2 regions of the Bacillus sp. CIS52 genome follow, and region 1 is predicted to be linked to the other one. Evidence: predicted binding sites of a transcription regulator. Region 1 holds the regulator's gene; the other holds the start of a gene.
What was found. Region 1 encodes LexA, which represses DNA repair genes until DNA is damaged. Its sites were predicted from a motif close to CGAACATATGTTCG; they were not measured.
Positions count from the first base shown of each region.

Region 2: the regulator LexA is predicted to act here: its motif matches at 11,246-11,259, upstream of uvrB (excinuclease ABC subunit UvrB).

Region 1 covers NZ_JBIUFR010000001.1:120,719-135,996, reverse strand. Annotated here, with positions in the region: gene ACH32G_RS00405 (lytic polysaccharide monooxygenase auxiliary activity family 9 protein) at 1-53, shown strand, start outside; gene ACH32G_RS00400 (YjcZ family sporulation protein) at 214-303, opposite strand; partial or broken gene ACH32G_RS00395 (GNAT family N-acetyltransferase) at 446-980, shown strand; gene ACH32G_RS00390 (hypothetical protein) at 1,042-1,224, opposite strand; gene ACH32G_RS00385 (peptidase G2 autoproteolytic cleavage domain-containing protein) at 1,392-3,809, opposite strand; partial or broken gene ACH32G_RS00380 (hypothetical protein) at 4,083-4,236, shown strand; gene ACH32G_RS00375 (dUTP diphosphatase) at 4,401-4,835, shown strand; gene ACH32G_RS00370 (poly-gamma-glutamate hydrolase family protein) at 5,048-5,872, shown strand; gene ACH32G_RS00365 (hypothetical protein) at 5,979-6,128, shown strand; gene ACH32G_RS00360 (prohibitin family protein) at 6,115-6,945, shown strand; gene ACH32G_RS00355 (YndM family protein) at 6,972-7,421, opposite strand; gene ACH32G_RS00350 (hypothetical protein) at 7,577-8,005, shown strand; gene ACH32G_RS00345 (hypothetical protein) at 8,002-8,331, shown strand; gene lexA (transcriptional repressor LexA) at 8,344-8,964, opposite strand; gene yneA (cell division suppressor protein YneA) at 9,117-9,428, shown strand; gene ACH32G_RS00330 (YneB family resolvase-like protein) at 9,444-10,094, shown strand; gene ACH32G_RS00325 (DUF896 domain-containing protein) at 10,163-10,396, shown strand; gene tkt (transketolase) at 10,562-12,565, shown strand; gene sirA (sporulation inhibitor of replication protein SirA) at 12,716-13,162, shown strand; gene ACH32G_RS00310 (YneF family protein) at 13,248-13,466, shown strand; gene ACH32G_RS00305 (aspartyl-phosphate phosphatase Spo0E family protein) at 13,540-13,713, opposite strand; gene ACH32G_RS00300 (cytochrome c biogenesis protein CcdA) at 13,915-14,622, shown strand; gene ACH32G_RS00295 (response regulator) at 14,707-15,069, shown strand; gene ACH32G_RS00290 (CcdC family protein) at 15,148-15,278, shown strand, end outside.
Region 2 covers NZ_JBIUFR010000001.1:1,563,864-1,579,141, forward strand. Annotated here, with positions in the region: gene ftsX (permease-like cell division protein FtsX) at 1-880, shown strand, start outside; gene ACH32G_RS07570 (right-handed parallel beta-helix repeat-containing protein) at 927-2,333, opposite strand; gene ctpB (carboxy-terminal processing protease CtpB) at 2,501-3,901, shown strand; gene swrA (swarming motility protein SwrAA) at 4,276-4,629, shown strand; gene ACH32G_RS07585 (S1C family serine protease) at 4,704-5,894, shown strand; gene ACH32G_RS07590 (MFS transporter) at 6,120-7,457, opposite strand; gene ACH32G_RS07595 (TetR/AcrR family transcriptional regulator) at 7,483-8,052, opposite strand; gene ACH32G_RS07600 (PEP/pyruvate-binding domain-containing protein) at 8,124-10,625, opposite strand; gene ACH32G_RS07605 (CsbA family protein) at 10,924-11,160, shown strand; gene uvrB (excinuclease ABC subunit UvrB) at 11,335-13,320, shown strand; gene uvrA (excinuclease ABC subunit UvrA) at 13,328-15,278, shown strand, end outside.

The DNA of each region.
Region 1 (15,278 bases):
CGGATACTTCCAATGCCTTCTATAATGTCATTGATATAAACCTTACACAGTAATCTATGAAATGACTGATCGGCTGCATTCGTGCATTGCCGATCTTTTTCGTTTGAAAGAGTTAGTTAAAGGAGGAAACAGCAAAGCGCCATAATGAATTCATTATGGCGCCTTACGATCATAGAGGTAATGCTGACATGGATGCGGAGGTAAGGGAGACTCTTAATAACCGCCGAGGAAAGAAGCACCGACGATGATTAATAAAATGAATAGCACCACGATTAACGCAAAGGAGCTACCATAACCGCCCATATGATCTCACCTCCCTTAAGAGGATTAATACATATTATGCTGAATGTAAAAGTTTGATAGGGATGCTAGTTTATTTTTGAAAAAAAGTTCGTCTGCATATATTTTCTTCTCACATTTCCATCTTTTAAAGGGGGGACCGTAAATGCTTCCTGTAATAGAAACGGACAGACTTATTCTTAGAGAAGTTGAAAAGAAAGATGCAAAGCAAATATTTGCTTGTTTTTCAGGATGCAAATGTAACACGCTATTATGGTTTGGAACCTTTTGATTCAATGGAACAGGCTGAAAAAATGATTGGCTGGTTTAAAGATCAATATCATGATAAAAAGGGAATGCGTTGGGGAATTGAGAAAAAAGATGCGAAGGGAATAATCGGAACTATTGGTTTCAACTCTTGGGTGCCCAAGCATAAGCGGGCGGAGGTCGGTTATGAGATTCATCCGAATTATTGGAGGAATGGCTATGCTTTTGAAGCGTTGGAGAATGTTCTTTCTTTTGGGTTTGAAAAGCTTGGGCTGAATCGTATAGGCGCTGTTGTTTTCATTGAGAATGCAGCGTCTCATCAATTATTGATAAAGGCGGGGTTTCAATCAGAAGGAATTTTGAGAGGATATATGTATCAAATTAAGGTCTGTGGAATTCAATATGCTGATTATCACGATCAAAATCTTATTTAGAAATGCACATTAACAAAAACACCCGGAGTTCACCGGGTGTAAAAAGCGTTGATATGTCATGTCAGCAACATTTTTTGCATTTTCTTTTATAGACAACGATGTAATCATAATCAAGATGCTTTTTGTCTTGTTTCTTTTTCTTTTTTTGTTTAGGCTGCTTTTCTTCCTTTTTACCGTGATCATAATGTCCGTCCATATCCATATCCATATCCATATCCATATTCATATCCATGTCCATATCCATACTCATATCCCTCCTTTTTCATCTGACGGTAGTATTCTATGACAGAAGGAACAGATGGCTTGGACAAATGAAACGATATGCTGTAAAAGAGGCGTCTCATCCGGTATAAAAAAACAGGATCATACCCGTCCGATAGATAGGGAGGAAATGATCCTGATATGAAAATACTATTTGATAACCGCTATTGCAATGCCGTACCCTTTTTCTGGACTGTATAAGGCGGTCAGTTTCAATACCTTCCAGCCTTCCGCGGCTTTTGTACCGATTCCGTTATGGGCCGTGATATAATCTCCCGGGTTTACCGTACTGTCTACCCGTACGTAGTGCCGGCCGCTGAGTCCGACAATATGCCATTCGTCTCTGGCGGCGCGCGCTTCATAGTCAGCTTCAAGAGCCGGACTGCAGTCTGGGTTTTGTTTCGGCACGCGTATCGTTTCTCCTGTTTCTTCGTCAGTTACATTTTCATATATGAAACCGCCGAACTCGTTTGTCAAAAAACGGCTTTGCCATCCGAAGCTTGCGGCTCCTGATATAAAAGCGGCTGTTTCTGAAATGACGCCGAGCATATAATCACCAACGTGAGCCGGCTCGATTTTTTCTCCCCTCACTGTGACGATCGTCCCGGCGGGAATCGTCTGGCCGTTTACACTTTCAAAATATTCTCCGTACCCTGACAGGGAAGAGGTGACGGCTCCGGCGAAAGTTCCGTGGCCGCCCGCTGAGTCCAGTTTCCACTTAATGGACTTATGCCCTCCGGCAACGGTGTACGGTTCTTCCAATGTAATGCTTTCTGATGACAGAATAGTTCTGGAGACTTTGCTGCCCGTAACATGTACATTGTTTGAAGCAGCGATAAATGCCCTTGAACCTTCAGAACTTGAACCTCCGGAAGAGCTGATGATCGCATTTCTGTCACCTCTTGCCGTAATATCGCCTGTGCCCGCAATAACGGCGCTTGTCGGGTTAAATGCAAAACCCGAGCTTGTCGCAAGCTGTGCGCCGCCTTTTAAATTGACGGGGATCTGCTCGTAAGTCTGTCCTTTTATAGAAGCGGCAGCGCTGTAGCCTTCCGCCTGCACGCCGAGAATGACAGCCTGACTGTTAGGGGACGTAATTCCGACAGCACCGCCATCTCCGATCATCGTTCCATTCATAATATTTACGTTATATTGGCCTCCGCCAATTGAGATGCCTTTGGGAGAAGACTTGTAAATATCAAAATTTGAAATTTTAACATAATCGGTTTTATTTGATCCGCCGGATATATTGATGTCAACACCGGCTTGTGTAAAACCGCGTATTTTAATGCCGCTGATCGTAATATTTTGACTGCGGTATTGAAGGGCTACGACAGGATTCCCGCCATAGTCATATGAAGGATCACCAATAGCTGTGAATCCGTTTACATTTACGTTTTTATAGGCAGAGATAACCAGCGCCCTTGGAGTCACGCTGTCATAGAGAGCGTTGAAGACCGGTTCAATCGCGGTGCAGTCGGTTAAAGTAACATCATAAGCCGTCGTGCTTTCGGGGTCTGAGGCCTGGTGGTGTCCGATATGACGAATATCAAACGAACGTACATCACGATACGAAACATGGCCGATAATATGAACATTTTGGGAAGCCGGCCACAGGCTGTGCGCCTTTACTTCAATTCCGCGGATATTTCCGCTCGTATAGTTATTCAAAAGCCACACATGTTTAGAGCCGTCATCAATTTCAATGCCATTCGAATTTGCGCTGCCCTCGGCATGCTCTGTGCCGCGCGGGTTCCCTGAATGACAGTTGGAAATGAAAATATATTCGCTGTAATGGGTGGTAATACCGTCGTCTCCGGCGCCGTACGCCACACAGTTATCTATCCATATATAACGGCAGCCGTCTTTCGTCCATTCTGTTTCAGGCAAATGATCATAAGCCGGGGATGTGATATCGATACCATGCAGACCTGCGTTAACCGCTTCAACATTCTTGACCCAGCCGTATTGCACATTGGCAAACGTTAAACAGCTGGAAAATTGTCCCCCGGGGTTTCGGACTCCGCATTGACGATCAGGATTCCAGTCTAAAGTCATGCCCTGGACAAAAATATTACGGTTTCCATTTTCGTAGTTATCATTGGTTATAACCCATTCATATGCGGGAGTGTCCTCATGGAGTTTAATTACGGTAATCCCTTGTCCCTCACCGGAGATGGTAGTCCACGACGGAAGTTTTATCCCTTGAACTAAAAATTCTCCTGCGGGAACATTTACTTTGACGCGGCCGTTCCCGATCGCTCTCCGAAAGGCTTCCGTATTGTCCCGGCCGTCAGGGACCGCTCCGTAATCCTCTACATTCACTTCCCGGGTGATTTTATTCATAAGCATTTCGTATTCTGTATCAAGCCGTTCTTTTAAAAGTGAGGTGACCATTCCTTCCGCCGTCACTCGGGCATCTGCGATCTCAAGATTATCATCTGTTGCGGAATGCTTAATAAAATTTTGCATCCTTGCTTTGAGATGTTCCAATTCAGAGGAATGCGAAGGGCGAGACTGCAATGCGGCGTTTAAAGACGGATCAGGAAAGTTTTTAAATTGAACCATTCTAAAGACACCTCTTTCTTTTGATATAAGCGCTTGACGCAGGGGAGCAGAAAAAAGCCGCGCGCCTTATGCGCTTATTCATCAAATTCTTTGTTGAGAACGAAATCCCTTTTAAAATCAGATTGAATTTCAAAAAAACGCCAATATTTCAGGTGAAAGATCAAAACGAAGAAAGTTTTTGAAAACTAGTATAAAATTTACCTTTATATAGAGTGTGTATTATAAGTGGAGCTCTCCTGTGAAAACGATGGAAAAAGATTGTTGGGGGACGTTATGATAAGTAAGGAAAGCAGAATTGCGGCTGCAATATTAGCATTTTTCTAGGGGGTTTCGGCATTCATAAGCATTTATTGAATATATTATTTATCTCTGCGGAAGCGAACAAGTATTTGATCAAAAGTATAATGATTATTATGACCAACAGTAATCAAAAGCCTGAGTGGGATATCCCGCTTATCGGTTTCTTCTCAATTAAGCGTTTTCTTTTCTTCGCATTAAATCCTTTCCTCAGCTGCTCAGTTAAAATGGTATAATGGTGCACGGATTGGTCATTAATACGACTAAAATAGGGAATCAAAAGGAGCGGCGAACATGACTTTACAAATTAAAATTAAATATTCAGATGATACACAAACGAGAATCAGTAAAATTGAACAGGGCGATTGGATCGATCTACGGGCTGCAGAGGATATAACAATCAAAAAAGGTGAGTTCAAACTTATCCCGCTCGGAGTTGCGATGGAGCTGCCGGAAGGATATGAGGCCCATGTCGTTCCGCGTTCAAGTACATATAAGCATTTCGGTATTATTCAGACAAATTCAATGGGTGTCATCGATGAATCTTATAAAGGTGACAATGATTTCTGGTTTTTCCCGGCATACGCACTTCGGGATACCGATATTTCCAAGGGAGAGCGGATCTGCCAATTCAGAATCATGAAGAAAATGCCTCAAGTGGAATTGATCGAAGTGGACAAGCTCGGAAACAATGACCGCGGCGGTCTGGGATCAACAGGCACAAAATAAAACGATTAAAGACTGCTGTTAAGCAGTCTTTTTATTGATTTCGAAGCGCCAGCTGCGCTAGCATATTGATGAATGATTTCCCGATATTCCTTCTTCAGCATTCCGTCTATCTAGAAGATGCTCTGATGTTTTTATTCTTTAAGATGAACGGAGGTCTTGTCCAGCGTATATAATATTGTGACAAAAGTGTAAACAAAAGAAAGGATGATGTTATGAAAAAAAGGGTTAGAAGAGAAGACCGTAAAGCTGCTGGCAAAGAGGCAGAGCAGAAGAAACCGTCCAAAGTCACCCTGTTCTGCCGTTCGCTTCAAAGGCTGAAGCATTTGTATTGTAACATAAACATACAATTGCCATCAATAACCAAAAAAGGAATTTTAGTTTTAATTTTATCGTTTTTGTTTCTGCCGTTTTTACGGGCTGATGCCGCTTCAGATACTTACGGCAGTTTCGATGAATTAAAACTGCATGAGGCCCCCTCCGTTTTTTCTATTTCATCGAAAGAACATGACCCTTCTGTTCTCATATTAGCTATACACGGCGGAGGCATAGAGCCGGGTACCAGTGAGTTGGCTAGAAAAATTGCCGAAAACCGGAGCCTGTATTTATTTGAAGGGCTAAAATCAGCCGGCAATGCTGAGCTGCATTTGACCAGTTCGCATTTCGACGAACCTAAAGCCGTTCAAATGGTGAAAGAGCACTCAAATGTCATTTCATTGCACGGTTACGGCAGCGACGATAAAAAGATAAAAATCGGCGGTACAGACAGAGAACGGGCCGAACTTTTGACAGGTGTGCTGAAACGAAACGGGTATCCTGCCGTTCTTCTTGGCATAAATGATAAATACGCAGGTGTCAGTCCGAACAATCTTGCCAATCAATCTTCATCCGGATTAAGTATTCAAATCGAAATGAGCACCGGTTTTAGAAAATCACTGTTTGATACTTTTACGCTTAAAAGCAGAGCGTCCACACAAAACGATACCTTTCTACAATTCACAAAAACGATTTCTGATTTTATCAATGACAATTATAAATAAGCACGCGGCTTTTTGCCGGCGGAGCTTTTTCTTTTGAAATTTATGAAACTTTAAGTTCTTAAGATCGTATACATAACTGACAGGATGAAAGAAAAGAGGTGGGCGAATGAAAGTGATGATTGGGTCTGTCATTCTTCTTGCCATCATCGGATTCGGTTTATGGCTGATGCTGAGTCCAATCTTTAAACAAGTGGGAAGCGGAGCCAAAAAATTTAAAAAGTCATGGGAGGAAGAAGATCAGCATGAGCGAAAATAAGCGGAGAAACACAAAAAAAATACTCGGCGGTGTGATTATAGGCGCAGCCCTTTTAATTGCGGGCGTTACGGCGTCATTATTTATTGAAAAAATACCGAATGGTTATGTCGGAGTCGTATACTCACCGAACGGCGGGGTAAAATCCGAAACTTTGGATCAAGGCTGGCACTTAGTCGGTTTGTTTAATAAAGTAACGGAATATCCGGTGCGTATGCAGACCGTAAATAATGAAAATATAAAAGTGGCAACCTCAGACGGTAAAAATATTGAAATGGATATCGCTTACAACTATGTTGTGCAGCCTGATAAAGTAGTCGATCTGTTTAACAAATTCGGGGCGGTAGACGTTGAAACGATTGAAAATACATATTTAAAAACAAGACTGTGGGACGCGGCGCGAAAATCAATCAGCAAATACTCGGTTATTGACACATATGGGCAAAAATCTGCAGAAGCCGCTGCCGATGTTCAAAAAAGGTTTGCTGAGGATATGAAGAACCTTGGATTTTTAATTGATGATCTGACGCTTGGCGTACCGAAGCCGGATAAAGCCACACAGGAAGCCATTGATGCAAGAGTGAAGTCTTCACAGGAGCTTGAACGGACGCAGACTGAAATTAAAATAGCTGAAGCAGAAGCGAAAAAGAAAAAAATTGAAGCGGAAGGGATCGCTGATTATAACCAAATCATAAAAAAATCAATGTCTGATGAAATGATCAAATATAAATGGATTGAAAAATGGGACGGAAAAACACCGAAAGCGACAGGCACAGACTCACTGCTGCAGCTGCCGCTGGACGATCAGAAGCAAAAATAAAAAGAAAGGAGGCGGATGCCTCCTTTTTATGTTTTTTCTTCAGAATCTTTTTCAGGCATTAATTCTTCAGACGCCTCGGTTTGATATCTCAATTGTGTGCTGTCTGTCCCTGTTTCGCCCTGATAATCTTCAGGCAGCACAAATTGCTGCAGATACCGGTGGAAAAATGCTTCAAAAACAGAAAGGCAAAATGCAGAAATAACCGCTGCCGCTGCAGGGGAGACATTAAACCCGCCAATGTTCATTAGAAATATCCATAATATAATGAATGAAATTCCGAAATCAGCTGCAACGGCTGTAAAATTGCTTGTTCTCGGCAGAATCATGCAATCACCCAAAAAGTAAGTGATCAAACTTAAAATCAAGGTAATAAACAGAACGTTTAAAAAAGTTACTTGGTACATCAGATCCAGGACAATGTACAGCAAAGCAAGTGTGAGCGCTGTTTTAGAAGCGAAAGCAATTACATGTTTCATTTGAACCACCTTCGTTATTTCGTTTAGTCTTCATTGTAGGCAATCAGCAAATTTTTAAACTGGTATATAGTGGTTATGAAGTGTGCGTTTAATAAAATGTAAATAGACATCACCATATTCACAAGTTAAAATATGTAAAAAAGGGGGATGCAAAATTGAAAAAATGGTGGATATGTATTGCTGTTTTTTTATTATGTTTTTGCGGAGTACACTCAGCTGAAGCGGCTACCACTGAATTCGGATCAAAAACAAGCTTCATTATGGAGGGAGATGCAAAAGAGTTTTTTATTGAAAACCCGGGGGCTGTATCAGCTGATGATTACCTATTAGGATACAAGTTCACCATTGTGAACAATTCTTCATGCAATTTAAACGTAAAACTCCAGCGGATGGCGCTGAACGGAAACTTTTATACATTAAGTTCTAAAAGCTACAGCGGCAGCTGGTTAAACCTAAGTGCCCAGGACAAAAAATCAATTGATCCGTATCACAAATACAGGATTCTGATTGAAAGCTCTTCAAACGTCTGTGAACCTGTTCATATTAAAGGGTTATACGGCGTGGAATATTATCATTTTGAATGAAAATAGATACCCGCAAAGGCAGCGGGTTTTTTTACACCTCATCAAAACCTATTGTACTATGTACTAAATTTTCACAAATACAATGTAATCCGCCCGCTCCAGGTAAAGATAAATATATATCAAAATCAGCGCGCACAAATACAAAAGTTGAAAAATGGATAAAAAGTTTCCTTAGGGAAACATTATTTGTTGACTTCAAAAGTGAGATGACAGATAATAAAGATGTAAGTTTTTCCTCCTTAGCAGGTTCGTTTCTTAAGCCAGGGCGAATCTGCTCTTTTTTTGCAAAAGAAAAACCCCTTTCAGAGGGGTTTTACGATAAATAAAGTTTAATAGAATTAATGAACGGCTCTGAATACGCCGATCACTTTCCCTAAAATACTTACGTTTTGCAGGATAATCGGTTCCATCGTCGGATTTTCCGGCTGCAGCCGCACATAATTGTCTTCTTTATAGAAGCGCTTGACCGTGGCTTCATCATCTTCGGTCATAGCCACCACGATTTCCCCGTTATTGGCCGTGCTCTGCTGTTTGACAATGACGTAATCTTTGTCAAAAATGCCGGCGTCAATCATACTTTCTCCCATGATTTCTAACATGAATACGTGTTCTCCCGGAGGAACCATCCGGTCAGGAAGCGGAAAATACTCGTCGATATTTTCAACAGCCGTAATCGGAATACCAGCCGTCACTTTTCCGATGACCGGGACATTGACAACCTGGCTTTTCGGAATTTGGACTTCTTCTTCATCCAATACCTCAATCGCTCTAGGTTTAGTAGGGTCCCGTCTGATCAGGCCTTTTGTCTCCAGCCGCGCCAAATGTCCGTGCACGGTTGAACTGGAAGCCAGTCCTACTGCTTCTCCTATCTCTCTTACAGAAGGCGGATATCCTTTCGTTTTTACCTCTTCTTTAATAAAACGCAGGATATCAAGCTGCCTTTTTGATAGCTTCGTCATATTTCGCACCTCAAAACGTCGATTTTAAGTAGATTATAGCATGATTTTCCTGACAGTACAAACATAGGTTCGAAAAAAACGATTGACAGAAACGTTTGTTCGTATATACTGAAAGGTATAAAAAGCGAACAAACATTCTGGAGGTTGTTTAAATGGCGAAGGAATCTATCATATTTGTCGGACTGTTTACTGCGATTTTAAGTGCCGTTATTTTACTTGTTTCATGTGCGGGAAATGATCAGGCACTCAGCCAATATGTTAAAATAAAGGTTCAGGACGGAGATACTCTGTGGTCACTTGCGGATCAAGTAGCAGAGATGAAAAATATTAACAAAGAAGATTTCATTGAGTGGGTGACGGAGAATAATCATCTCCAAACTGCTGATATAAAGCCCGGAGACGAACTTATTCTTCCGGTTAAGAAGGAGCATCCGGCCGTATATCAGCTGGCCATTGTCAATTAGAGAGGAAAGAGAGAAATGAAGGCGCTCATTTATGCCCGGGTAAGCACAAACAAAGAACAGCAGCAGACGTCTTTAAAAAGACAGGAAGAGGAGCTCAGTGAGATCGCTGCGGCAAACGGCATGGAAGTCGTAAAAGTCATTTCAGAGAAAGCCAGCGGTTACGAAATGGACCGCGACGGAGTATTTGAAATGCTTGATGAAATTAAAAAGTCACATATTGACGCGATATTGGTGCAGGATGAAACAAGACTGGGAAGAGGAAACGCCAAGATCGCGCTTTTGCATTGTATTTACAGGGAGAACGTAAAGATATATACGACGGCTCATAAAGGTGAGCTGGAGCTTTCCGAAGCTGATACGATGGTACTCGAAATCGTCAGTATTGTTGAGGAATATCAAAGGAAAATTCACAATATGAAAATCCGGCGGGGAATGAAAAGAGCCGTAAAAAACGGTTATAAACCTGAACGGAATCTGAAAAACAGACATGAAAACAGCGGAAAAGAAAAAAAAGAGGTCCCTGTTTCGGAAATTATCAGGCTGAGAGCCAACAAGCTTACCTTTGCAGAAATCGCGGCTACCTTAAGAGGATTCGGCTATGATGTATCCAAAGCCACGGTTCACCGGCGTTTTCAGGAATATATCGCAGACAGTGAAGGCAGCTGACATGCTTCAGTTGTAAAAAAGACTATGTTTTAGTAGTATATAATCAACACGCACCAAAGGAGCTTATTATGATTTCTAAAGAAAAAATCGCAAGAATTAACGAATTGGCTCAAAAAGCTAAATCAAACACGATAACCGATGAGGAAAAAGCCGAACAGCAAAAGCTTCGCCAGGAGTATTTGAAAGGGTTCCGCTCCTCAATGAAAAATACGTTAAAGAGCGTAAAAGTTATTGATCCGGAGGGTAATGATGTCACTCCTGAAAAATTAAAAAGGGAACAACAGAAAAATAATCTTCATTAAACAGAAAGAATACGGCAATACGTATTCTTTTTTGTATATACTAATATCAGGCTGTGATTTGCGACAATTTTCAACAAGTTTATCTCAAATTTAAGCTGAAAGAGTTGAGAAAAAGTCAGCATCGCTTTATGATGAAAAGGTACAACAATAAGGAAGGGGATTATAATGGATACAATTGAAAAGAAATCAGTTGCCACCATACGTACACTATCTATAGACGCAATTGAAAAAGCTAATTCCGGACACCCAGGGATGCCGATGGGAGCTGCTCCGATGGCTTACACGCTGTGGACGAAGTTTATGAACGTAAATCCGCAGAACCCGGGATGGTTTAACCGCGACCGCTTTGTTTTATCAGCAGGACACGGTTCAATGCTTTTGTACAGCATGCTGCATTTAAGCGGGTATGACCTCAGCATTGAAGACCTGAAACAGTTCCGCCAATGGGGAAGCAAAACACCGGGACATCCGGAGTTCGGGCATACAGCCGGAGTCGACGCAACAACCGGGCCTTTGGGACAGGGTATCGCTATGGCAGTGGGAATGGCAATTGCAGAACGCCATTTGGCTGAAACATATAACCGGGATTCATTCAACGTAGTTGATCATTATACATATAGTATTTGCGGAGACGGCGATTTGATGGAAGGCATTTCTTCTGAAGCCGCTTCTCTTGCAGGCCATCTGGAATTAGGCCGCCTGATCGTATTATACGATTCTAATGATATTTCTTTAGACGGCGATTTAAACCGCTCTTTCTCTGAAAATGTAAAACAGCGTTTTGAAGCCATGAACTGGGAAGTCCTTTATGTTGAGGACGGAAATAACATCGCTGAATTGACGGCTGCAATTGAGAAAGCGCGCCAGAATGATAAAAAACCGACATTAATTGAAGTGAAAACGACAATCGGTTTCGGTTCTCCAAACCGCGCGGGCACATCCGGTGTTCACGGCGCTCCGCTAGGACTAGAAGAGAGCAAGCTGACTAAAGAAGCGTACGCTTGGACGTTTGAAGAAGATTTTTATGTTCCAGAAGAAGTATACGCGCATTTCAACGAAGCTGTAAAAGAAGCCGGCGCGAAAAAAGAACAGGAATGGAATGAACAGTTCGCGGCTTATAAGGAAAAATATCCTGAGCTTGCTGAACAGCTGTCACTCGGCATGAAAGGCGAACTGCCGAAAGACTGGGATCAGGAAATTCCTGTCTATGAAAAAGGCAGCAGCCTTGCTTCCCGCGCATCTTCAGGTGAGGTGCTGAACGGCATCGCCAAGAAAATTCCTTTCTTTGTCGGAGGATCTGCTGACCTTGCGGGTTCAAACAAAACGACAATCAAAAACGCAGGGGACTTCACGGCCAAAGACTACGCCGGGAAAAACTTCTGGTTCGGTGTCCGTGAATTTGCGATGGGCGCTGCTTTAAACGGAATGGCGCTTCACGGCGGCCTCCGCGTATTCGGCGGCACATTCTTTGTGTTCTCAGATTATTTAAGACCTGCTATTCGTCTGGCGTCATTAATGGGGCTTCCTGTCACTTATGTATTTACGCATGACAGCATTGCCGTAGGAGAAGACGGACCGACTCACGAACCGATTGAGCAGCTTGCATCTTTACGCGCGCTTCCTAATCTTTCTGTGATCAGACCTGCTGACGGCAATGAAACCGCAGCTGCGTGGAAGCTAGCCGTTCAAAGCCAGGATCATCCGACAGCTCTTGTGTTGACACGCCAAAACCTGCCGACAATTGATCAGAAGGCTGAAGAAGCGTATGCCGGAGTAGAAAAAGGGGCTTACACCGTTTCCAAAGCAAAAACCGATTCACCGGACGCCCTTCTTTTAGCGACAGGTTCTGAAGTCGGACTTGCGATTGAAGCACAGGCGAAGCTTGCTGACGAAAACATTCATGTATCTGTAGTCAGCATGCCGAGCTGGGACCGTTTCGAAAAACAATCGGCCGAGTACAAAAACAGCGTACTTCCTCCGAATGTGACGAAACGTCTTGCAATTGAAATGGGATCAAGCTTCGGCTGGGGCAAATTTACCGGTCTTGAAGGAGACGTTCTCGCAATTGACCGTTTCGGTGCTTCGGCTCCGGGAGAAACAATTATGAAAGAATACGGGTTTACTGCAGAAAACGTGGCTGACCGCGTGAAGAAACTGCTAAACAAATAAAGAAAGAAAAGAGGATGAGTCAAATCATCCTCTTTTTCCTGTTTATACGACAAAAATAGAAGGGGCGCCGTAACAGTAATAGACAATTCTTTCTTTTCTCCTTTTGTATAATAGAAAGCAATACGCAGCGCTGTAAAAGGGGATGAGGAAATGGAACGTCATTACTATACGCACCTGATTAAGGATGAGTTTGCGAACCACTACTTCGGGCGGGAAACCGCTATGTTTGAATTGTTTCGAGACTATCATTGGACAAACCTGACACCCCAAGAATATCAACTGACAAAAAAGCAAGTTCACTATATAACAGAACCGATTCCGGTGATACATATGCATCAGCGTCTCCAGCTTCATTTAAACCGAATGTGTTACAGTCGTTTAGATTCAATTTATCAGCTTACACTGCCCGGAGAAAAGGGCCGCGCCACCTTCATGATGAAAGACAGTTTGATTGAGATTGCAGCTTCGGGAGATTATGAGGCGGAAACGATTTTCTTCGAGATTCTCCGTAAAATCAGCCCCTGCTTTCTTGCGATGGATTTTAAGACAAGGCGTTATGGGTGGTTAAATCCGGTCAGAGAAAGAAATTTTGTCTAAAAACGAGCAAAAAGAGATGTAAATGTTGTATAATAGCCTTTGGTTTAGTACACTTTAAACTAGACAACATGAAGGAGGAAATAAAATGACTTTATGGGTTGGCATCCTAGTGGGCGTTGTCGCATTGCTCATAGGTGTTGCACTCGGGTTTTTTATTGCTCGTAAATATATGATGAGCTATTTGAAAAAGAATCCGCCTATTAATGAACAAATGTTACGCATGATGATGATGCAAATGGGAATGAAACCTTCTCAAAAGAAAATTAATCAAATGATGAAAGCCATGAATAATCAAGCGAAATAATACGTAAAGATTATGATATAGAGATACATGGTTATAAAAATAAAAAACCCGGAGAGGGTTTTTTATTTTGGCGTCATGTTTCACCCCAACTGCCGGTGTGCAGTTCCTTTTGATATTGTATGAGAAGGTGGTCAAGCTCCTGGCTGAGTTCTATCGTAATGTTTGATGTCATTCCGTTTGTCATGACGATTTTAAGCAGCTCTGCCCGTTTTTTTTCAATTTCATTTAATAGATGCTCTCTAATCACAGGGATATATCCTTTCATACATAAATCTTTCACTTGAATCGCTATTATTATATCCACATTTATACTGTTTTTCAAATAAGAAGGAGTATAATATCTTGATGTCAAATTAAATTATATAAGCTTTTTCTATAAAAAGTAATCCTTCATAGGAAAGTGTTAAAAAAATGAAATGATTTTGTCATAACTCGAAAGGAGTGTGTCATGGTGAGTTTTAATTACTTTCTGACGTTCGGGGCCGGGTTTCTGTCTTTCATTTCTCCCTGCTGTCTGCCGCTGTACCCCGCTTTTTTGTCATACATAACCGGTGTCAGCATGGACGAGGTGAAAACGGAAAAGGTGATGCTGCAAAAACGGGGGCTCGTGCATACACTTTGTTTTTTGCTTGGTTTCTCCGTGATTTTTATTGCACTTGGATACGGCACTTCGTTCATCGGCAGTTTTTTTACCCGTTATCATGAAGCGATCCGCCAGTTTGGCGCTATCATGCTGGTGCTTTTCGGGCTCATTACGGCGGGTGTGTTTCAGCCGAAAATCATGATGAAAGAGCGGCGCATTCATTTTAAGCACCGGCCCGAGGGGTTTATCGGCTCTGTTCTGATCGGCCTGGCGTTTGCAGCCGGCTGGTCGCCGTGCAGCGGGCCTATTTTAGGCGCCGTGTTTTCACTGGCCGGTACAAATCCTTCTTCAGCGGTGCCGTATATGTTTTTATATGTTTTGGGATTCGCCATTCCTTTTCTAGTTCTTTCATTTTTTATTACCAGAATGAATTGGATTCGAAAGCACCAGCTGCTTATCATGAGAACCGGCGGCATTGTTATGATTGTCATCGGAATTATGCTGTTTTTTAACTGGATGAGTTATATTCTGATCGTTCTGTCAAATCTTTTCGGAGGGTTCAAGGGGCTGTAAGAGATTGATAACTTTTGAACTATTATATACCCTTTCTTTTTTGGTACAATAAGACTAGTTAATGTTAAATATGTGGAGGGGAATATGACACGAGTTTTAGTTGTAGATGACGCCAAGTTCATGAGAGTGAAAATCAGAGAGATTCTGGAATCGGCGAATTATACAGTGGCCGGAGAAGCGGCTGACGGCGAGGAAGCTCTGGCCGTTTATCAAAAAATCCGCCCCGATCTGGTGACAATGGATATTACCATGCCGGTTAAAAACGGAATACAGGCGCTGCAGGAGATTTTAGCTTTTGACCCGAAAGCCCATGTCATTATGTGCACCGCCATGCGGCAGCAGCGGATCGTTCTGGAAGCGATTGAACTGGGCGCTAAAGATTTTATCGTTAAACCGTTTGAAGGGTCTAAAGTGCTGGAGGCCGTAGGCAGGGTAACGGGAACATAAACGTATTTTCTTTTCACATTGGTTTTTTTATGTTTTTGGAGTATAGTATATAGTATCAAACTCCGTGCAAGCAAAGGAATGATAAAGATGATGATTATAATTTCATCCGTTATTGCAGCGGCCATGGCAATCTCTGTAATGATCGTGAGGATTAAATCCTCCGATAAGCCCGCTTCACCAAAAAAAATAATTCTCCCGCCGATTTTCAT
Region 2 (15,278 bases), 1.4 Mb from region 1:
TCTCGGGCGCCATTTGCGTGAGAGTTTTAAATCTCTCGGAAGAAACACATGGATGACATTTGCATCCATCAGCGCTGTTACCGTTACATTGATTTTGGTCGGCGTGTTTTTAGTCATTATGCTGAATTTAAACAACATGGCTAAAAATGCTGAAAAAGAAGTGGAAATTAAAGTATTAATCGATCTGACGTCAAATAAGAAAACGCAGGATACGCTGCAGAATGAGATTAAAGACATCTCGGGAATCCAAAGCGTAGAATTTTCATCTAAAGATAAAGAGCTTGATCAATTGGTCAAAAGCTTCGGCGACAGCGGAAAGGCCATGAAAATGCAAGATCAGGAAAACCCGCTGAACAACGCGTTTATCGTCAAAACGACAGATCCGCATGATACGCCGAAAGTCGCGAAAAAAATTGAGAAGCTGGATCATGTGTATAAAGTGACATACGGGAAAGAAGAAGTCAGCCGTCTGTTTAAGGTCGTCGGAGTGTCACGCAACATCGGGATCGCGTTAATCATCGGCCTTCTGTTCACGGCGATGTTCTTAATTTCAAATACAATTAAAATCACGATTTTCGCCAGAAGAAAAGAGATTGAAATCATGAAGCTTGTCGGCGCGACAAACTGGTTTATCCGCTGGCCGTTTTTCCTTGAAGGGCTGCTGCTTGGGGTATTTGGTTCTGTCATACCGATCGCTCTCGTGCTGAGCACGTACCAGTCGATGGTCGCTTGGGTGGCTCCGAAAGTTCAGGGCTCATTTGTTTCACTCCTGCCGTACAGTCCGTTTGTGTTCCAAGTATCACTTGTGCTCATTCTGATCGGCGCGGTTATCGGAGTATGGGGAAGCCTGACGTCCATCCGGAAATTCCTTCGTGTATAAATGCAAAAGCCAGTCTTTGTCAGACTGGCTTTTTTTGATGGTTCTGTTATTGAATGACGGGCAGGGCCGGTGATCCCGGCTTTAATGTAAAGTCATAAGACGATTCGTCACGATACATCGGATCGGCATATATGGAATTCGGATCATTTGCCGTTCCTTTTTTGTAAGCTGCGAATGAATCATATTCTTTGTTCTTCCAATTCCAAATGCCGTCTTTTCCCGTTTCTTTGTGATAGACGTTATGATTAACGGTATTGCCTTCGTTTTTCGTATAATCATTTGCGATAAAAATTCGTGAACCGCTTGCCGTCATGATGTTCTTTTCGATGGTGTTCCCTTTTGTATCGTACTGAAGCAGCAGCTGGCCGCCGTCAAGGTCCTTCGTGTCATTTCGGTACATAATATTGTGAGCGATCACGGAATTGATTGTGCCGCCTCGTTTTGTGTCATATCCCCCGATTGAAATACCCGTGTAAGCATTGTTGTACACTTTGTTATCCGTAATCCGTATATCTTGTGCGTACTTCCCTTTATGCTCGGAAGTGGCTTCAATGCCGAGGTCATTGTTGTAAACGGTGTTTTTCTTAATGTCCACATGTTCTGCGCCGTCAACGTATATACCGCCCGCAGAGTATTCATTGCCGTAGGCGGGGTTTCCGTAAGAAGAGTTATGGCTCACCGTATTGTTTTCAATGACGCCGTTTCGCGCATAGTCATTTTGCTTGGAAGTTCCTTCGTAGCCGATCACGTCAATCCCGATATTGTTGTTGTTCCGGATGGTATTGCCGGCGATCTTAAAACCGTCAACATTCCCGTTCAGCACGACCGCTTCGCTTGCGCCGAGCGTCAATTTTTCAACCGTGTTATTTGTGATGCTGACATCCTTCATGGCGCCCGAGCCGTAAAACGCGATGCCGTGTGCATTTCCCTCATCAGCCGTTGTTTTAATGTTCCGGATATGGTTGCCGTCAATGGCGATATGACTGCTTGATCCGGTGACATAGATGCCCATGGCTGTCGCATCTTCTGATGAGACGGATAGGTTTTCAAGCGTAATGCCGTGAATGGTAATGTACTGTTTATTGCTGATTTGAATTAACGGTGTTTCAGAATCGCTTTTAGGTGCAGATTTGCCGCTGATGGTGACATGCTCATTCTGATAGTTCTGAAATGTAATCGGCTTTTTCGCCGTCCCGCTGTGCTTTACTTCAAATGTTTCGTCGTACGTTCCTTCCCGAATCAATACTGTTGTTCCGGCCTCCGCCTTTTCCGCCGCATGCTTCAATGTGCGGAACGGCTTTTCTTTCGTTCCGTCATTTTGATCGTTTCCCGCGGGAGAAACATAAAGAGCGTCAGCCTGTGATTTTTCATTGGCCTCTGTTTTTTGCCAGACAAAGGCGGTAATGCCTGCGGCCAGCACCGCCGCGGATAAAATCGATAATTTTATTTTCATATCGCATTCTCCTGTATATTTAATGAATTGCATACAAATTATTATACGTTACCCATTTATATGAAACAATCTATCGGTTCCGTTTTTTTGTTGCCGTTACATGAATTCTTTTCAGTTTACACATACTATCTCCAGGTTTTCGTAAAAGGACTAAGAGGAGGTAAACGATGAAGCAGAAAATAATCGCAGCGATAGCGGCCGTCAGCATCTTGTGCGGCGGAGCCCATATTGCCGGGGCGGCACAGCCGAAATCATCAGAAGCAGAAAGAAGCCAGGCAATGGAAAAAATCGAAAAAGCATATGAGCTGATCTCGAACGAATATGTGGAAAATGTGGATAAAGAAAAGCTACTTGAAGGAGCGATTCAGGGGATGCTGTCTACATTAAACGATCCTTATTCCGTTTATATGGACAAGCAGACTGCCAAGCAGTTTTCCGATTCTCTGGATTCATCTTTTGAAGGGATCGGCGCTGAAGTCGGTATGGAAGAGAATAAAATCATTATCGTATCACCGTTTAAGCAATCTCCGGCTGAAAAGGCAGGCCTCAAGCCGAATGATGAAATCATCAGTATAAACGGCGAGTCAATGAACGGGAAAGATTTAAATGAAGCCGTGCTGAAAATCAGAGGGAAAAAAGGATCGAAAGTTTCTATTAAAATACATCGTCCGGGCACTGAAAAACAGCTGTCATTCCGGATTAAAAGAGCGGAAATCCCGCTGGAAACCGTATTTGCTTCCCGTAAGGAATCAGGCGGGCATCATGTCGGCTACATCGCTATATCGACGTTTTCCGAGCATACTGCTCAGGACTTCGCCGCGGCGCTGAAAAAGCTTGAGAAACAAGGGATTGACGGACTCGTTCTTGACGTAAGAGGAAATCCCGGCGGCTACCTTCAAAGCGTCGAACAGATTTTAAAGCATTTCGTCACAAAAGACATGCCGTATATCCAAATCGCGGAACGCAACGGAGATAAAAAACAATATTTCTCAACTTTAAAACATAAGAAGCCGTATCCCGTTAATGTCATTACGGATAAAGGAAGCGCTTCTGCTTCAGAAATTCTTGCGGGCGCGCTGAAAGAAGCGGGGCATTATGACGTTGTCGGTGATACCTCCTTCGGTAAAGGAACGGTACAGCAGGCCGTGCCGATGGGAGACGGCAGCAACATTAAATTGACGCTTTACAAATGGCTGACGCCGAAAGGCAATTGGATTCACAAAAAAGGCATTACTCCGACAATCGCCGTAAGCCAGCCGGATTATTTTGCGGCGGGACCGCTTCAGCTGAAACAGCCGCTTCAGCCTGATATGAACAGCGCAGATGTCAAACACGCGCAAATCCTGCTGAAAGGTTTGGGTTTCGACCCGGGCAGGGCGGACGGCTATTTCAGCGGCACAATGAAAAAAGCCGTCATGGCGTTCCAAGATCGGTACAAACTTGATAAAACAGCTGTCATTGACAAACAAACAGCGGAAAAAATGAATCAGCTGATGAATGAGAAGAAATCTGACGAAAAAAATGATATACAGCTGCAAATGGCGTTAAAATCATTATTTGTTAAATAAATGAAAAGGAGGCTTTTTTAAGGCCTCCTGTTTCTTTTATCATGTCTCATAAATGAACCAAAAGACACATAATTATGACGATTTTGACAAGATATTAAAAAAATTTTCACATTTAAACATTTATAAAGGACAAACATTACCCGATATTTATAGGGAAGAGAGACTTTATGCCGAGTTAATATGTATTCAAAATGAAACTTTTGAAAGTTGCCTCAGTCAGTTTTAGTTCTTACAATAAAAGAAGGTTCTAATAGAGAACAGTTTTTTAGTTTGGCAGCTGCATTTCAGTATTGAAAGCAGAAGTGTTTGCGGCGCTTCAGCACGGCAGCTGTAATCACCCGTGCTTATCTGGATAAAAAAATGGGGGTTCACAATTGAAGAGGGCAAGTATTGTGCGTGAAAAAAAATATTATGAATTAGTGGAACAACTAAAAGACCGAACAAAAGACGTTACATTTTCATCAACAAAAGCACTAAGTCTTCTTATGCTGTTCAGCAGATACCTGGTCAATTACACAAATGTTGAATGTGTTCACGATATCAATGAGGAGTGTGCAAAGCATTATTTCACCTACTTAATGAAAAACCATAAGCGTTTAGGAATCAATCTGACGGATATTAAACGGTCCATGCTTTTGATCAGCGGTGTAATCGAGGTGGAAGTCGACCACTATCTGAAAGATTTCTCTCTATCAAATGTGACGTTGTGGATGACGGAAGAGAGATAGACGTTTGAGATATTCAAGCCAATGATTATTTGGTAGAATAGAATTAAAATGTTTGGCTTGAGGCGGTGAAAGCAATGTCTGTTCAATGGGGAATTGAACTTCTGAAAAGTATCGGTCTGTTTTTTTTGCACCCGATGTTTTGGTTTTTTATCATCATAAGTCTCGCATGCGGATATTTGCGGATTAAACGTGAACGCCATACGTTTCATACAAAAATCGCAGATATGTATGACGAGCTTATCTTTACATACATAAAAGGGCTTATACCGGGTATTCTTCTCTCCATATTATTTTTTGGACTGGGAATTTCGATTCCATTCGGTCTTCTCGGCATAATTGCGGCTGTGACGGCTTTGGCATCGCTGACGTTCCGTATGAACTGGCTGTCATCAGCTTATATTGTCAGCGCCGGCATGTTGATTGCGTTTATCCTTCAGTATACCCACACAGTGCCGTTTGCGGATCGGTTTCCGCAGGCATTCGGCGTGAATTGGGCATCAGCGGCCGTGTTTATGGGCCTTTTGATCATCACGGAGGGAGCGGCTGCTTACCGTTCAGCGCACCTGAAAACATCTCCGGCGCTTGTCGTCAGCAGCAGAGGTCTGCCCATCGGCCGTCAATTGGCGAATCGCGCATGGCTGCTTCCGCTTTTCTTATTGGTGCCGGGCAGCGGGCTTGAGTCACACCTTTCTTGGTGGCCTGTCTTTACCGTGCCGGGCGGCTCTTTCCATCTGATCTGGATTCCTTATATCGCCGGCTTCGGACAGCGTGTGCAGGGATCCCTGCCAGAAGTCAGCATACGGATAACGGCGAAGCGTGTCATGATTCTCGGGATTATCGTCACCGCGTTCGGGGCAGCGGCCCTTTGGTGGAGTCCGCTTGCCGGTGCTGCCGCTTGTATTGCGGTGCTCGGACGCCTATTCTTATCATTGAGACAGCGGCTGAACGATAACGCGGCTCCGTTTTATTTCTCTAAGCGGGATCAGGGCTTAATGGTGCTCGGCATCATTCCGAATACGCCCGCGGAAGATCTTGAGCTGAAGATCGGTGAGATTATAACGAAAGTAAACGGCATTCCCGTAAAGCATGTATCGGATTTTTACGAAGCACTTCAAAAAAACCGCGCATTTGTAAAAATGGAGATCATCGGCCTGAATGGTGAGATCCGGTTTGATCAGCGCGCGTCCTATGAAGGCGAACATCATGAATTAGGTATTTTATTCGTTCAGGATGAACATGAGCAAGAAGAAATGACAGCATTATAAAAAGCCCGGCCGCCGTGTTTAGCGGCACCGGGCTTTTTTTACGGCCGGATTACGGCGCCAGCGGCCGAACTCAGTTACATTCCACTTCTCTCTTTTAAATAAAAAGATAACGGCATCGCGATACTCTATGCGGCGGGGGAGTGCGGTGACACTTTGAGAGAGAAAAATAAGAAGGAAAACTAGAAAAGGTTCCGGAAAGCGGGTGCTCACGGAACCTTTTTTTGTTTACGCCGAATGGCTTTTTTTCGTATCAACGGTTTCGCCGGATTTAATTCCAAGCGATACGAACAAGCCGATCACAGATACGCCGATCAATATTATAAACAGAATGTGAAATCCGGAGATTAAACCGATCAGTGCTGAAGAAATAATGCTTCCGAAATAACGGAAGGTGGAAAAAATCCCGGATGCGATACCGGACATGCCCGGTTCTACCGTCGCAAGAGAAGACACCTGCATGCTCGTCAGCCCCGCACCGGACGCGATGCCCCCCACAATAAGCGATGCCATAAGGAACGGGACGGAATGGGAATAAACCAAAAGCAGAAATAAAAGATTGGCTCCGGCCATCAGCCCGAAGGACAGAAAAATCATTCTTCGCGCGCCCCATTTGTGATGCAGCTGAGCTCCGCCCCAGTTGCTGGCGGACATAAAAATGGAAAAGACTGAAAGAGCCATACCGCTGTGCGACGTATTCATGCTGAAGTGGCCGGTCATAAAGAGCGGCATAATCAATAACACGGCATACATCATTAAATTGCTTAACAGAACGGACAGATTGGCGCTTGTAAAGGTTGTGTTTTTAAACAGGTCAAAATCAATAATCGGATGTTTCGTGCGCAGCTCCCGCCTGAAAAATAACGGAACAAATAATAGAATGAGCAGCGCGTACACCCAATAGCCCAAAGAGCTTTCATTTTTCGTCAGAAGAATAATAGAAACAATGCTCCCGGCAAGCAGAACGGATCCGATGATATCAAGCGGCGCGTCAGAGGTTTCTTCTTTATATTTAGGAAACATGATAAATGCCGTCCCAAGTGCGATCGCCAGAAACGGAATGTTGACCCAAAAGATAGAATGCCAGCTGAAACTCTCGATTAAAAGAGAGCCGATAAACGGTCCGAGAGCCGCGCCCAGCCCGGCACCGAGGCCGAAAAAACCAAATACTTTCGGAAGCCGTTTTTCGGACACGACATGGCGGATGATGGCGATGCTGTTTGGCGTAAGCAAAGCGCCGCCGGCAGCCTGAAGCGCCCGGAAGAAAATCAATAAGAAAAGACTTGGCGAGAGGGCGCACCCCAATGAAGCGATCAGAAAAAGGCCGACACCCCATAAATACATTTTTTTATTTCCGTACATATCACCGAGCTTGCCGGCAATGGGCTGTGTCACGGCCATCACAATTAAATACACCGTCACGACCCATGTGATGCTGGCAATTGATTCGCTGAATGAGCGGGAAATGGATGAAAGAGCGACTGCGATCATCGTAGAATTGATGGGAACGAGTATGGCTCCCAGCAAAAGCGAAACGATCAGCGCCCATTCTTTCTTTGAACTCATCCTTCATCCTCCTAGGAGCCGGACATTACCGGCTGATAATTCCTTTAATAAAAATCTCAGTGCTGTGTTTCAGCATCGTTTCTTCAGAAAGAGTAATGACTCTTTTCCCCAGCTGCAGCCGGTGCATAAAATAACCGAAAATCATCGTCATAAAGACGTCTGCATTAGCTTCTTCGCTGCCGGGGCTTATCCTATTTTTCTTTGTCAGTTCCTTAAAGTAAACGATTAAATCCTTTTTCACGGATTGCGGATATACGACAATATCCTGCAGGACGTCTTCGAATAATTCCGGTTCGCGCAGGCAGATGCGGAACACCTCTTTTTTTTGTTCCAATCGCTGCAAAAGGGTCGTGGCGAAATGAAGAAGATCCTCATACAGATTGCCTTCCGCCTTGGTGATCACGCTTTCCGGTACCGGTGCCTGCTGCTCAATCATGGCTTTCATTAGTCCTTGTTTGTTTTTAAAATTACGAAAAATCGTTGCTTCACTTACATTCGCTCTTTCTGCGATTTCTTTTGTTGTCGCGGCGCGGTATCCTTTTTGAATGATAAGATTCATCGCAGCGTCAAGAATTCTCTTGTTCGTCGTTCTCAACATGTTTCACCTCGCGTAAATACTGGCAGGACAAGTATACACCCGCCCTGCCCGTCAATAAAGAGGGAAACCTAGCATGAAGCGCGTTTGACTATCGTAATCTGTCCGTTTGTGCCGTCTACCGAGACGATATCTCCGTCATTGAGCCTGTCAGTCGCGACACGTGTGCCGAGAACAGCGGGAAGCCCGTATTCTCTTGCGATGATCGCTGCATGTGACAGGATGCCGCCCGTATCCGTAACGACGGCCTTTGCATCCTGAAACAGACTGGTCCAAAGCGGTGTCGTCATTTTGCAGACGAGCACATCTCCTGATGAAAAACGGGAGAAATCACTTGCGTCACGAATGACTTTCACCGGGCCGCTTGCGATTCCGCTTGACGCTGCAAGTCCGTAAATATGATGTTCAGTGTTTTTTTCATCTTCTGTGATGGCGCCTGTAACCTGCTCAGCGGCTTTCAGCTGTTCGGGCGTCGGTGTGCCGAGATAAGCGGGCGCTTCAAGCAGCTGATATTGCTGGAAGAGCTGTTTACGTTCAGCGGTTTTTTCCTTCATCGGAACAGGCGTAACCAGTGCTTTCTCGACTTCATCGCTGTATAAGTACCACATATCCTCCCGGTCATCGATCACGCCTTGTTTTTGCAGCAGCTCGCCGATTTTCAAGAGACAAAGGCGCGCTTTGGCGTCCAGCATCGCATCGATATAAAAATGGTGATCATCTATGATGACGGATGCAGATAACGCCCACTGATAATAACGGTCAAACGTCTCCCGGAAGCCGTCATCTTCAATTCGATTCATGAAGGCGGCGTAAAGCTGTTTGCGTTTTGCTATCGTTTTATGAAACTCACTGTCAAAATCGTAGCCGTTCCGGACGTAGTTTTGAATGTTAGCCAAAGCGAAATAAGGATTTTCCGCCCACGTTTCTTCGATCAGATCATGGCTTTTTACTGATCTCCAGCCGTATTCTTGTAAAAATTCGCCGACTTGTTCGAGAAAGCGTTTTCCTTCATCTGATTGCAGAAGCGTCTGATGAAGCTCGTCTGCCTGAAAAGCAGTAAAAACGCGCAGCAGTTCAGGATTGTCTTTTACTTGTCCGGAAAGCAGCCAAAGCTGTCTGTCGGTTTCCAGTGATTTATTCATGACGCCGGCCAGCATTTCATACAGAAGGGAGGCGTTGTCTTTCTCAACCTGTCCGTACATGGACTCCAGTGTCATATTTAACGCAATCTGCGGAAAGACAATGTTGAAATGTTCTTCATATCCTTTTAAATAGAATTCTTGCAGGTTTCGGAATGCCTCAAGGGCAGTCTCCGGTGTATGATTTTTATGCGCCAGTCCGTCCAGCTTTTGATAAAAAGGCAGAAAGGTTTTATGAATAATATCATACATGCGGTCAGCCAAAACGGGAAAAAGCGCTTCTAACTGTTCTGCGGGCAGGTTGTCGTCCGTCTTATGCTGTCTGGAAAAAACATGGCCCTGGTGGAGCTTGACACGCTCAATCTCGATGCCCATCACAGGGAAGGCCTTCGTACTCTCTTTGAGGCCGTATTCTAAAGCAGGCACAATGAGAGAGGCGAATAACGGGCTGATTGGGCCTTCAATATTAGACTCCATATTGATCCAAAAATCTTTCTGGTCCCGAGGCGTCATGATAAATTCCCGTTCTTCGTCTGCCGCTTTCTGATCCTGCGCGATCGTTGTAATCGGTCTGGCCTGAAGCAGATACAGCTTATTTTCGGCAAATCCGAATTCGAGATCCACGGGATAACCGTACAGTTCTTCTGTCTTTATCGTCAGCATGGCAAGTTCTTTGATGCTCTCGTCATCGAGGCAGAAGCGGTTTCTCATGTCAGCGGACGTTTCTTTTTCGGTAACGCCTTCCTTTTGAGAAACGATATACATTTCTTTTAAACCGATTTCTTTGTCAATCCGGAATGTGTCTTTATTGACGATAAATGTGTCGGGCGTCACGCTTCCGGAAACGATTGCTTCTCCGAGACCGTAGCTCGCGCTGATCATCAGTTCTCCGTCATCATGTGTGACGGGGTTTCGGCTGAAAATGACCCCTGACACCTCAGAATTGATCAGCCCTTGGACGACAACGCCCATTAGCGGCTCTGCAGTGTCATTGTTCATTTTCTCTTTATAACCGCTGACCCGCGCCGAAAAGAAGGAAGCCCAGCATTCTTTCACTTTTCCAAGAAACTCTTCTTCTGTTTTGATATTTAAATAGGTTTCGTACTGGCCCGCGAAAGAAGCGCCTTCAAGATCTTCGGACGCAGACGAGGAACGTACGGCAACAGAGGCGTATGATTCTCTCAATTCATAAAAAGAGGCAATCAGCTCATCGCGGAGCTCTTTTGAAAACGTGCCGTTTATAATGGCGCGCTCCATCTCTTCCTCTTCTGCCTGAAGCCGGTTATCTTCCATAAAACGCGTCAGCGCATTTGTCTGAATGACAAAACCGTCGGGAACGGGCAGGCCGTTTTTCGTCAGTTTAATCAGGTTCATTCCTTTTGCGCCTGCTGAGAGGCTCGATTCTTCCGCTTTTTGAAATCGTACTGAATACATGCGGTATAACCCCCTTTTTCTTCATCCAAGAAAATGATAGTAAACACTATCATTACATTGTAAAGAGGGAGGAAGAAACTGTCAAAGACACAAAGACCTAATCCTTCTCCTCCTTTCGGCTGAAGAAAGGCAATTTGGTTCATTTCATTAATGGTTCAATAGATTTACATTCACATTTTTTCTGACAGATGATTGAAGACTGCTGAAAAAGGGTATTGTGATAGCAGGGGAACGATTGTCCGATTCTTCATTTTTTACTATAATCAGATGAGATGAAGAATTCCCGAGGAGGGTTTTTGTGATTACAAAAGCCGTTTTTGCATTATGTTTCCCTTTTATGCTGGTCGTCCTTTTTACGCGGGTCACTTTTAACCATTATGTGGCGATCGCTCTCACAGCCGCACTGCTTTTCGCATCCTATTTAAAAGGTTACACCGAAACGTATTTCATCGTTGGATTGGATGTCGTATCATTGGTAGCCGGCGGGCTGTACATGGCCAAAAAAGAAGCAGATAAAAAGAAAGACAATGCCTGACATGGTGAATATGAAATGGAAGCCTGCTTTTACGCCATAAAAGCAGGTTTTTTATACAAAAATTGACTTGGTAAAAACAAACCATCGAACTTTAGTTCGTATTTTTAGTGATTTTGCCCGTCATTGTGTTACTATATCAATAGGAAGATTTCGTAAAGAAACGGAGGCTTTTTTGTGAAAGATCGTTTTGAGTTAGTCTCGAAATATCAGCCCCAGGGAGATCAGCCGCAAGCGATTGAGAAGCTTGTCAAAGGCATACAGGAAGGCAGAAAACATCAGACTCTCCTGGGTGCGACAGGGACGGGCAAAACCTTTACCGTGTCCAATCTGATTAAAGAAGTCAATAAGCCGACATTGGTCATTGCCCATAACAAAACCCTTGCCGGACAGCTGTACAGCGAGTTTAAGGAGTTTTTTCCGAACAACGCTGTCGAATATTTTGTCAGCTACTACGATTACTATCAGCCGGAGGCGTATGTGCCTCAAACGGATACATTTATAGAGAAAGACGCAAGTATTAACGATGAAATTGATAAACTGCGGCACTCCGCGACATCCTCTCTGTTTGAACGGAGAGATGTCATTATCATTGCGAGTGTGTCATGCATATACGGTCTCGGTTCGCCTGAAGAATACCGGGAGATGGTCGTGTCGCTCAGACCGGAAATGGAGATTGAGCGGAACGAGCTGCTGAGAAAGCTAGTGGATATCCAGTATGCCCGCAATGATATCGACTTTAAGCGGGGGACGTTCCGCGTGCGCGGCGACGTTGTGGAAATTTTCCCGGCTTCCCGTGACGAACATTGTATCAGAGTGGAATTTTTCGGAGACGAGATAGAGCGGATCAGAGAAGTTGACGCTTTGACCGGAGAGATTCTCGGCGACCGCGATCATGTCGCGATTTTCCCGGCTTCCCACTTCGTCACCCGGGCGGAAAAGATGGAAAAAGCGATTCTGAACATTGAACAGGAGCTTGAGGAGCGCTTGAAAGTCATGCGCGAAAACGGCAAGCTCCTTGAAGCGCAGCGGCTTGAGCAGCGGACGAGATATGATCTTGAAATGATGCGGGAAATGGGTTTCTGTTCGGGCATCGAGAACTATTCAAGACACTTGACGCTCCGTCCTCCGGGCTCTACGCCGTATACGCTGCTTGATTATTTTCCGGACGATTTTATGATCGTCGTTGATGAATCACACGTTACGATTCCGCAGGTGCGCGGCATGTTCAACGGTGACCAGGCAAGAAAACAGGTGCTTGTCGATCATGGGTTCCGCCTGCCGTCAGCGCTTGACAACCGTCCGCTCCGATTCGAGGAATTTGAGAAACATATGCACAATATCGTGTACGTGTCGGCTACTCCGGGACCGTATGAGATTGAGCATACGCCGGAAATGATCGAACAGATCATCAGGCCGACGGGACTCCTCGACCCTCTCATTGACGTTCGGCCGATCGAAGGACAGATTGATGATCTGATCGGCGAGATTCAGGCGAGGATAGAACGGAATGAGCGCGTGCTTGTGACGACTTTAACGAAAAAAATGTCAGAGGATCTGACCGATTATCTGAAAGAAATCGGCATCAAGGTCAATTATCTGCATTCCGAGATTAAGACGCTTGAACGGATTGAGATTATCCGTGACCTCCGGCTCGGAAAATATGATGTGCTGGTCGGCATCAACCTGCTGAGGGAAGGTCTTGATATTCCGGAAGTGTCGCTTGTCGCCATTCTGGATGCGGATAAAGAAGGCTTCCTCCGTTCTGAGCGTTCGCTGATTCAGACGATCGGACGGGCAGCGAGAAACGCAGAAGGCCGGGTCATCATGTATGCTGATAAAATCACGCATTCGATGGAAATCGCGATGAATGAAACGAAGCGCCGCCGGGAACAGCAGGAGCATTTTAACGAAATCCACGGCATTACGCCGCAAACGATCAATAAGGAAATCCGCGATGTGATCCGCGCGACGCAGGCCGCTGAGGATAAAGAAGAATACAAAACAAAAGCCGCGCCTAAGCTGACGAAGCTGACGAAGAAAGAACGCCAGAAAGTCGTTGAGCAAATGGAGCATGAAATGAAAGAAGCGGCCAGAGCGCTTGATTTCGAGCGGGCGGCAGAGCTTCGTGATTTACTGTTAGAGCTAAAAGCGGAAGGATGATGAACACATGGCAATTGACCGGATCGAGGTGAAAGGGGCAAGGGCGCACAATTTAAAAAACATTGATGTAACGATTCCGCGGGATCAGCTCGTCGTCGTGACGGGCCTGTCCGGATCGGGAAAATCATCCCTTGCTTTTGACACCATTTACGCGGAAGGACAGAGGCGGTATGTCGAATCGCTTTCTGCCTATGCACGCCAATTTTTAGGGCAGATGGATAAGCCGGACGTTGATGCGATCGAAGGGCTTTCTCCGGCCATCAGCATTGACCAGAAAACGACAAGCCGAAATCCGCGGTCAACCGTCGGAACGGTAACGGAGATTTATGATTACCTCCGGCTCTTATACGCGAGAGTCGGTAAGCCGCACTGTCCGGAGCACGGCATCGAAATTACATCGCAAACGATTGAACAGATGGTTGACCGGATTCTTGAATATCCTGAGCGGACGAAGCTTCAAGTGCTTGCGCCGATGGTCTCAGGCAGAAAAGGCGCCCATGTTAAGGTCCTTGACCAAATCAGAAAGCAAGGGTATGTAAGGGTGCGGATTGACGGAGAAATGGCCGAGCTTTCCGACGATATTGAACTTGAAAAAAACAAAAAGCATTCCATTGAAGTAGTCATTGACCGGATTGTCGTCAAGGAAGGCGTTGCCGCCCGGCTTTCCGACTCACTGGAAACCGCCCTCCGCTTAGGAGAAGGCCGTGTCATGATAGATGTCATCGGCCAGGAAGAGCTGATGTTCAGCGAGCATCACGCCTGCCCGATTTGCGGTTTTTCCATCGGAGAGCTTGAGCCCCGGCTGTTTTCGTTTAACAGCCCGTTCGGCGCCTGTCCGACTTGCGACGGTCTCGGTTTGAAGCTTGAAGTGGACCCGGAGCTCGTCATTCCAAATCCTGAGCTCTCATTAAAAGAACACGCCATCGCACCGTGGACGCCGATCAGTTCACAATATTATCCGCAGCTGCTTCAGGCGGTCTGCCGCCATTACGGCATCGATATGGAGACTCCGGTCAAAGACCTGCCGAAGCATCAGCTTGATAAAGTGCTGTACGGCAGCGGCAATGAACGGATCTACTTTAAATACGAGAATGATTTCGGACAAGTGCGGGAGAATGAAATTGAATTTGAAGGCGTGCTGCGCAATATTGAGAGACGGTATAAAGAGACAAGCTCCGATTATATCCGTGAACAGATGGAGCAATATATGTCACAGAAGCCGTGCCCGACGTGCAAAGGCTACCGGCTGAAGAAAGAAGCGCTGGCCGTTTTGGTCAACGGACGCCACATCGGAACCATTACCGAACTTTCCGTCGGCGATGCGCTGGAATTTTTCAAAAACCTGACGCTGTCTGAGAAAGATATGCAGATTGCAGATTTAATTTTAAGAGAAATTGTGGAACGGCTCAGTTTCTTAGATAAAGTCGGTCTTGATTATCTGACGCTGAGCCGGGCGGCGGGTACGCTGTCAGGCGGCGAAGCCCAGCGTATCAGGCTTGCGACGCAGATCGGCTCCCGTTTGTCAGGCGTCCTGTACATTCTTGATGAGCCGTCCATCGGTCTGCATCAGCGTGACAATGACCGTTTGATCAGCGCGCTGAAAAACATGAGAGATCTCGGCAACACACTGATTGTCGTCGAGCATGATGAAGATACGATGATGGCTGCCGATTATCTGATAGATATCGGACCGGGCGCCGGCATTCACGGCGGCCGTGTTATATCTGCGGGCACGCCTGAAGAAGTGATGAATGATGCGGATTCTCTGACCGGACGTTATTTGTCAGGGGCTCAATTCATCCCGATGCCTCCGGAGAGAAGAAAACCTGACGGCCGATACATTGAAATCAAAGGCGCTACGGAAAACAACCTGAAAAAAGCGAATGCCAAATTCCCGCTCGGCACTTTTACGGCGGTGACAGGGGTATCCGGTTCCGGAAAAAGCACGCTTGTGAATG